2 regions of the Metabacillus sp. cB07 genome follow, and region 1 is predicted to be linked to the other one. Evidence: predicted binding sites of a transcription regulator. Region 1 holds the regulator's gene; the other holds the start of a gene.

Region 1 (4,405 bases):
CATGATTCGTCCCAATAAGGCATACCATAAAGGCGTTATCCTCCTACATGCTGCCCTGTTTATGGTACAATAATGCCTAGTTGACACATAAACATATGACCGATAATCGGCGAAAAAAGGAGTCATTCGATTGAAGAAAGAATACTGGCTAATCATTTTGACATACATCGTCATGCAGTTTTCAGGCATTCTTGGCATCCCGCTTCTCCTTAAGCTTGGCGTAGGTGAAGGCGAATCGATGAGAATGGCTCAGATTATGGCATCCGGGTACTGGACCGTATTCAGCTTTGCGGCTGCATTTGTCCTCGTCCTGTTTTTCATGCGCACCCACTTTAGAGACAACAAGGAATTAAGAGGTGACGCTGCTCCGGTAAGTGTGTCCATCCTATGGGCAGTGGCCGGGGTATTTCTGGCGCTGACTGTCCAGGTTCTCGCAGCCACAATTGAAACAAGAGTGCTCGGAATTCAGGGAGAATCAGAAAATACACAGATTATCATGGAAGTATTAAAGGTTACGCCTCTTCTAATACTAGTGACATCCATTATTGGACCGATCCTTGAGGAAATCATTTTCAGAAAGATTCTGTTTGGCGCTCTCTATCAGCGCATGAATTTCTTTCTGTCGGCTTTGATCAGTTCAATCGTTTTTGCGCTTGTGCACGGTGAGCCGCAGCATCTGCTGCTGTACGGATCGATGGGTTTTGTGTTTGCCTTCCTGTATATCCGGACAAAGCGCCTGCTCGTTCCGATTTTTGCGCATGTCGCGATGAATACACTGGTCGTGCTGCTGCAGTCGAACCGCGAACAGCTTGAAGAAATGATGAAAAAGGCGGAACAAATGCAATTTATCTTTGGAGGCATGTAAGAATGAGAACAAGCCCGGTATCGATGGGAATTTTCTACTTGGCAATGGGCATCCTGTTTACCTATCTTGCGGTGAACAGCTCGGAAAACGGGCTCTGGTCTTTTCCGACCATCCTGCTGATGCTGATTGCAACGTTTGACCTTGGAGTGGCATTCCGAATGTTCACTCTTTCGTATAAAGTGAAGACGAAGAAAAAAGGGTAATCCGGCAGCGGATTACCCTTCTTTATTTTCTTCCTCAAACTGTGTTTTTTGTGCTTTCCGGTAGGCAAATCTTGAGACGAAAATACTGACTTCATACAAAATGAAAAGCGGCACAGACACCATGAGATGCGAGACAATCTCCGGAGGTGTGATGAGCGCTGCGATCACAAGCAGAACAAAGTATGCGTATTTCCTCACCTTTGACAGGAACATCGGCGTGACAATCCCGAGCCTTGTCAAAAACATGATGACAACCGGCAGCTGAAACAGCAGCCCAAACGGAATGGTCAGCTGTATGAGAAACTGAAAATACTCATTGATCCCGATGACCTGGTTAATATCAAGGTCATTTGAGAGCCGCTCCATAAAATCCACTACGAACGGAAACAGCAGGAAATATGAGAAGCTCAGACCGGCCAAAAACAGCCCGATGCTGATCGGGATATAGCTTAGCGTAACGCGGCGTTCTTTTTCATAGAGCCCCGGGCTGACAAAGGCCCAAAGCTGATAGAGAATGACCGGCGACGTCAGGATAAAGGCAATGATAAAGGTAAACTGCATATAGACCATGATCGGGTCTGTCATGCGGAATGAATTCAGCGTCAGATTCTCTGCTTCTGTCGTATGCTGCAGATAAATAATGATCGGCTTTGCGAGTAAGAAGCCGGCAATCACAGCGAGAAACAGGAAAAAGACGGTGATGATGATCCGTTTTCTGAGCTCTGCAATGTGATCGACGACCGACATGTCGTTTTGTTTCATAACTGCTTTCATCCTATCTTACTTCTCTTCCTTCTTTTTGTCTTCATCATCGTCATCAGCAAGGCCTTTCGTGGCTGACTTGAACTCGCGCAGAGAATTTCCTACCGCTTTTCCGAGTTCCGGGAGCTTTTTTGGGCCGAAGATCAATAAAGCAGCAAAAACGATCAGCAGCAGACTTCCAAATCCAAGGTTTGGCATAGTTTTCACCTCTTTCTTTATGCGTTCGGGTAATGTTTCAAAAAGTAGACGAGCGACTGCAGCTCGACAGCAAGATCGATATGGTGGATTCTGATTTCCTCCGGCACATTCAGCCTTGCCGGCGTGAAGTTCAAGATACCTTTAATGCCCTTTGCAATCAGTCTGTCTGTAATCGCCTGGGCAGCCTGGGCAGGGACGGTCAGAATCGCAACGGTCACATCCTCAGGCAGGTGCTCTTCCATGTTATCAAGATGATAGATCGGCACGTCGCCGATTTCTGTGCCGATTTTGTTCTCATCCACATCAAAGGCAAGTGAGATCAGCGTATTGTTGTTTTTCGTGAAGTTATAATGAAGGAAAGCTGTCCCGAGGTTTCCCACTCCAATCAGCGTAACCTTTGTGACCTCGTCCTGGTCAAGCGTCTTTCTGAAAAAGGACAGCAGGTAATTGACGTTATAGCCGTATCCTTTTTTCCCGAGAGCCTCAAAGTAGGAGAAGTCTCTGCGGATTGTCGCGGAATCGACCTTCACGGCATCGCTCAGTTCAGCCGATGACACCCGCTGCTTCCCTGAAGCATGCAGGTTTTTTAAAAAACGGTAGTATAAAGGCAGGCGTTTAGCAGTCGCCTGCGGAATTTTTGATTGCTCGATGTTGTTCACGTTCTAACCCCCACATTCAAAGATGCAGATTTATCTCTCTTGTAATCCCCATTTTTCCCGCCGGTCTTTTGAGATAAGTACGTTGGACCAATAATAAGCCCTTTGTCTAAAGCCTTGCACATATCATAAACCGTCAGTGCACAGACGGAAGCGGAAGTTAGCGCTTCCATTTCGACACCTGTACTTCCTTTTGTTTTGACTGCAGCATGTATGAGCAGCCGGACTTGTCCATCGTCTTTTTCCCAGTCAAATGAGATATCAATCCCTTTAAGCGGAATCGGGTGGCACATCGGAATGATGTTCCATGTGTTTTTGGCAGCCATGATGCCTGCTACCTGCGCAACAGCAAGCACGTCGCCTTTTTCAAGCTGCTGATTCACGATTTTATCGTGCACCTCCGGGCTCATTATAACGCTTGAAATGGCTTCGGCTGTGCGGACTGAATCATTTTTTTCTGATATATCAACCATCCTGGCTCTGCCCTGCTGGTTAAAATGAGTAAAATTTGACATCTTTTTACGCCCCTCATACCTAGACTATACACTATTTTTACAAATCTGTCTTTTTACTTATTGTGACAAATACACGCTTCCAGAAGTCCCAATCATTGCGGGTGCCCCGCGGATAAGCTACACTTAACCTATCATAGCCTGAGGTGAAAAGACATGATTTTGCTGCAGATTAACCAGCTGACAAAATATTTTGCTGCTGATCTTATATTATCGAACATTAAACTTGAAGTACAAACGCGGGACAAGATTGCACTCGTGGGCCGAAACGGTGCCGGAAAATCAACGCTCCTGAAGATTATCGCAGGACAGCTTTCCTATGAATCAGGAGAGATCATCAAGCCGAAAGATATGAGGATCGGCTACCTTGCACAGGACACCGGCCTCGAATCCGAGCTTTCCATCTGGGATGAAATGAACTCCGTTTTCCAGTCGCTGAAGGACATGGAAAAAACGATGCGCAGCCTGGAGATGAAAATGGCCGAAACAGACCCTTCAGAACGGGAATTTCAGCAGCTGCTGAATGAATACGACCGTCTGCAGGTTGAATTTAAAGAAAAAGGCGGCTATCAGTATGAAGCAGACATCCGTTCTGTTCTTCACGGACTCGGGTTCGCTGACTTTGACATCTCAACACCGATTCAGCGTTTGAGCGGAGGCCAGAAAACACGGCTTGCCCTCGGTAAGCTTCTTTTGACAAGTCCTGATCTGCTCGTGCTGGATGAACCGACAAACCACCTGGATATCGCTACACTTTCCTGGCTTGAGCAATACCTGCAGGGATACAGCGGTGCTCTTTTGATCGTCTCCCATGACCGGTATTTCCTTGATAAGGTAGTTAACCAGGTGTACGAGATTTCAAGACACGCAAGCAGAAAGTACATCGGCAACTACAGCCGCTACCTCGAGCAGGCCGCTGAAAACTATGAACGCGAGCTGAAATTATTTGAAAAACAGCAGGATGAAGTGGCGAAGCTGAAGGATTTTATCCAGCGGAACATGGCTAGAGCGTCAACCACCAAGCGCGCGCAAAGCCGTCAGAAAAAACTGCAGCGCATGGATCTGATGGACAGGCCCCTTGGGGATGAGAAGTCTGCCCACTTTAAATTTGATATCGAGCGTCAGAGCGGAAATGATGTTTTAAAAGCGAATGATATCGCCGTTTCCTATGATGGAACGAATCCGATTATTTCAAATGTCTCTTTTTCC
Region 2 (4,405 bases), 930 kb from region 1:
AAAGACAAAAGCATATAGCTCTTGTCTTTAGTTTAATCGATTTCTTAGAAAAACTTAAATTTTCCTTTTTTCACTACAAGACCTGCTCCGCCAACCATTAGAAGAGCACGATTATCAATCATTTTCTTCATGAATGAAGCTTTTGTACCCATTACTTTTTTGCCGAATACCATGCCTACTGCATCGTCTTCGCCAAGAGAAGCTACTGTACCTTTGATATCAGGCTTGAATTCTTCCATCTCGCCCTGGTCGCGGACTGCAACTGAAATGTTCTTAGCCGCTGTGATACCTTGCTGCATAGCAATTTGAGCTGTCGGAGGGTATGGACGGTTGATTTCTTCGTTGATCACAAGAGAGCAGTCCCCGATGATATAGACATCATCATGGCCTGGTGCTCTAAGGTAAGAGTCAACTTTTACGCGGCCGCGCATGTTTTCAAATCCAGCTTCTTCTACGATGCTGTTTCCGCGTACGCCTGCTGCCCAAACAACTGTGTCAGCTTTGATTTCTTCCATTACATCGTCTTTTGCAACGATAATGCCGTCTTCAACACATTCTTTAATCGCAGTGCCGATTTTAAATTCAACACCTTTGCGCTCAAGATGGTTTACAGCATACTCGACAAGCTCTGGATCAAATCCAGGAAGAGCTGTTGGAGCAGCCTCTACGCAGATGATGCGCACTTTCTTATGATCAACATCGTACTCGCGGCAAAGCTCAGGAACACGGTTTGCAAGCTCTCCAAGGAACTCGATGCCAGTGAAGCCTGCTCCGCCGACAACAATCGCAAGACGCTGGTCGCGTTTTACTTCTTCTGTGTTGTAAGTAGCAAATTGATATTCGATGTGCTCGCGCAATTGACGTGCAGCATTAATATTTGTGATGCCGAATGCATATTCTTTAAGACCTTTGATTCCAAATGTTTCAGGGTGTGAACCAAGAGAAATAACAAGATAGTCATACTCAAGCTCACCATTTGAAAGGACAATTTTCTTCTCATCTTTGTTGATTGATACAACTGTATCTTTCACAAATTTCACGCGGCTGTTATCGATGACATCTTTTACTTGGTATCTTGCTTTGTCATGATGCAGCGTACCAGCTGATGCCTCGTGAAGCCATGTTGTTTCATAATGATAATCGTTTTTGTTCACCAGTGTAAGATCTGCTTCATTCACACCGATCATTTTTTGAAGACGCGTAACTGCCATTAATCCGCCGTAACCTGCACCTAGTACTACTATTTTGGGCTTTCTCAACCGAATCACATCCACCTTTTTTGATTTTTTTGCTGTGAAGGATAGAATAATGTCTATATTCCTTATCTTCCTCCGCTTTACAGCTTTTTATTTTGTTTTCCGCAAAAAAGTTTGTGAAAATGTTCACTTAACTTTTCAGAAAGAAGCAAATAATTAAATATGATAGAAATAATGCCTATATTCCATAATAGCACCTGTACTGATTTTTTCAAGACCAAATTAAAGGATTAAAAACGTTAAGAATTTTACAAAAATAAAAACATTCTCTATAATAATCATAATCAATCTGTGAATGACTCTTTCGCTCATCCGGCTGCAGGCTAAAATGACGAACGAGTGACAATATGTTAACATTAAGAATCATTATCAATTACAAATGGGGGTTATCTTTGTGAAGGAAGACACAAAAGTATACGACATCACGATTATCGGAGGCGGACCGGTAGGATTGTTCACTGCATTCTACGGCGGCATGCGCCAGGCATCAGTTAAAATTATTGAGAGCTTACCGCAGCTTGGAGGACAGCTTTCTGCCCTTTATCCTGAAAAATACATATATGATGTAGCGGGATTCCCAAAAGTCCGCGCTCAGGAACTTGTCAACAATCTAAAAGAACAAATGGCTCAATTTGAACCAACGATTTGTCTTGAACAGGCAGTTGCCGATGTTGAAAAACAGGCAGACGGTGTTTTCAAACTGACAACCGATCAAGAAGTTCATTATTCTAAAACCATCATCATCACTGCCGGAAACGGTGCTTTCCAGCCGCGTAAAATCGAGCTTGAAGAAGCGGCTTCGTTTGAAAAATCAAACCTTCACTATTTCATCGATGACCTGAATCAGTTTGCAGGACAGCGCGTACTCGTATGCGGAGGCGGAGACTCAGCAGTTGACTGGTCACTGATGCTTGAACCGATTGCAGAAAAAGTGACCCTTGTCCACAGACGAGATAAATTCCGCGCCCACGAGCACAGTGTAGAAAATCTAAACAACTCGAAAGTTCAAATCCTGACTCCTTTCATTCCAACTGAACTGACAGGAACAGACAAGATTGAACAGGTTGTTTTAGAAGAAGTAAAAGGCGACCACAAAGAAGTCTTGGACGTTGATGCTGTCATCGTAAACTTCGGATTTGTTTCCTCTCTTGGACCAATTAAAAACTGGGGACTTGAAATCGAAAAGAACTCCATCCTCGTAAACAGCAAAATGGAGACAAATGTTGAAGGCATTTATGCTGCAGGAGATATCTGCACATACGAAGGAAAAGTCAAGCTGATTGCAAGCGGATTTGGAGAAGCTCCAACTGCCGTCAACAATGCAAAAGCCTATATGGATCCAAAAGCAAGAGTGCAGCCGCTTCACAGCACAAGCTTGTTTGAAAAATAAGTGAAACAATGAAGAATGCAGAGAAATTGTTTATGTCTCTGCATTCTTTTTTTATTTGCGTTAATTTTTTTGATTTCATCCAGAAAAAACGATCAATTCTGCTGCCTGGAAAGTTCGTTTTTCTGCTAATCCTTCTTTTCACTTCCAAGATTGCCCTTTTTACAACCAACTTTTCCCGCTTTACTGCCAACTCTTTCTGAATTACTGCCAACTCTTCCTTTTTAACAACCAACCACTTCATTTTTCTCTATATAAATCACTGCCAGTATTGGCTGTAGGGGTTATAAAAATACGGCTGCGGCTGCTGATAACGCTGGCCGTCAAACTGCATCATGCCCTGATCTGATCCGGGCATCTGGCCAAACGGACTTCCCTGGCCTCCCTGCATGCCTCCGCCCTGGCCCATTCCAGGCATTTGGCCGAACGGACTCTGCTGACCTCCCTGCATGCCTCCGCCCTGACCCATTCCAGGCATCTGACCAGGCGATCCACCTTGACCTCCCTGCATGCCTCCGCCCTGACCCATTCCAGGCATTTGGCCGAACGGACTCTGTTGGCCTCCTTGGCCTCCTCCGCCCTGACCCATTCCAGGCATCTGACCAGGCGATCCACCTTGACCGCCTTGTGAGCCACCGTTCTGACCCATTCCAGGCATCTCGCCAAATGGGCTCTGTCCGCCTCCGGAACCGCCATTTTGGCCTCCTGTTCCGCCGTTCTGGCCTCCTCCAGTTCCCCCTTGGCCGCCTGAACCGCCGTTTTGTCCGCCTCCGGATCCGCCATTTTGGCCTTCCGTTCCGCCGTTCTGACCGCCAGATCCTTCTTGACCGCCGTTCTGGCCGCCTTCTGAAGAGCCTTCCTGCTGCTCCTGCTCTTCCTGGGCGCCTCCATTTTGCCCTTCGCCTTCAGCCTTTGGAGGTTTCTCCATCACTTTAAACGATTTTATATCGCTGACGTTTACTCTGCTTGTCGTTAAAGCCGGAAAAGACAGGATATACGCATCTCCTGACTCTTTGTCTAAGTAAAATATAAAGGCCTCTTTTTCAGCATCATTTGAAAATGTGAACTTTCCCCATTTATACAGACCTTCATTTAATTCGTCTGTCGAATTCAGACGGTAAGAATAATAGCCGTGATACGGCGTATATGGATGATAATACATACTTTGCTCTGCCCCCTTATCGTTTTCACACCCATACTATATGCCGGGTTTTTGTCCAGTGTCAGAGAAAAGAAACAGGGGTTATTATGTAAAACAAGCAAAAAAAAGACATTCCCCTGTCGTTACAGGGAAATGTCCTTTTATCAGCACTCCTCAGGAGTACCAGTATTCGTTGCTGTTCTGAAAGAAGAACCGCAGCCGCATGAAGCAATGGCATTCGGATTGTCGATCGTAAAGCCGCCGCCCATCAGCGACTCTTTAAAATCGATAATCGTGCCTTTCAGGATTGCCGTGCTCTCCTTGTCTACGACAACTTTGATGCCGTGAAGCTCAAATTGCGTGTCATCTTCGCCCGGCTCCTGTTCAAAGCCCATTCCGTAAGAAAGCCCGCTGCATCCGCCGCCTTTAACGCCTACGCGCAGATAAGCCTGCTCCTCACCGTTTTCTTTCATCATGTCTTTTATTTGAAAAGCTGCTGCTTCCGTAATAGTTACTAAATCACTCATCTTTATTCCTCCTTTGCCGATTATCCAAAGGCTATGCTACCAGTATACCGAATCCGAAAGGAAGTCTCAAATGATTCAGCCTGTCAGCTGTTAT

What was found. Region 1 encodes Rex, which represses fermentation and respiration genes when NADH is low (regulators of the CRP and FNR family bind a similar motif). Its sites were predicted from a motif close to TTGTGAAATATTTCACAA; they were not measured.
Region 2: yumC (ferredoxin--NADP reductase 2) is a predicted target of Rex. The motif match lies at 1,371-1,388, and genes of this name have one in related genera.

What each region holds. Positions count from the first base shown of each region.
Region 1 covers NZ_CP069296.1:244,432-248,836, reverse strand. The annotation lists gene JOJ89_RS01485 (CPBP family intramembrane glutamic endopeptidase) at 131-865, shown strand; gene JOJ89_RS01480 (YdiK family protein) at 868-1,068, shown strand; gene tatC (twin-arginine translocase subunit TatC) at 1,081-1,830, opposite strand; gene JOJ89_RS01470 (twin-arginine translocase TatA/TatE family subunit) at 1,849-2,028, opposite strand; gene JOJ89_RS01465 (redox-sensing transcriptional repressor Rex) at 2,046-2,687, opposite strand; gene moaC (cyclic pyranopterin monophosphate synthase MoaC) at 2,684-3,199, opposite strand; gene JOJ89_RS01455 (ABC-F family ATP-binding cassette domain-containing protein) at 3,353-4,405, shown strand, end outside.
Region 2 covers NZ_CP069296.1:3,463,444-3,467,848, forward strand. The annotation lists gene JOJ89_RS17760 (NAD(P)/FAD-dependent oxidoreductase) at 45-1,268, opposite strand; gene yumC (ferredoxin--NADP reductase 2) at 1,651-2,646, shown strand; gene JOJ89_RS17770 (hypothetical protein) at 2,903-3,805, opposite strand; gene JOJ89_RS17775 (HesB/IscA family protein) at 3,949-4,311, opposite strand; gene dapF (diaminopimelate epimerase) at 4,395-4,405, opposite strand, start outside.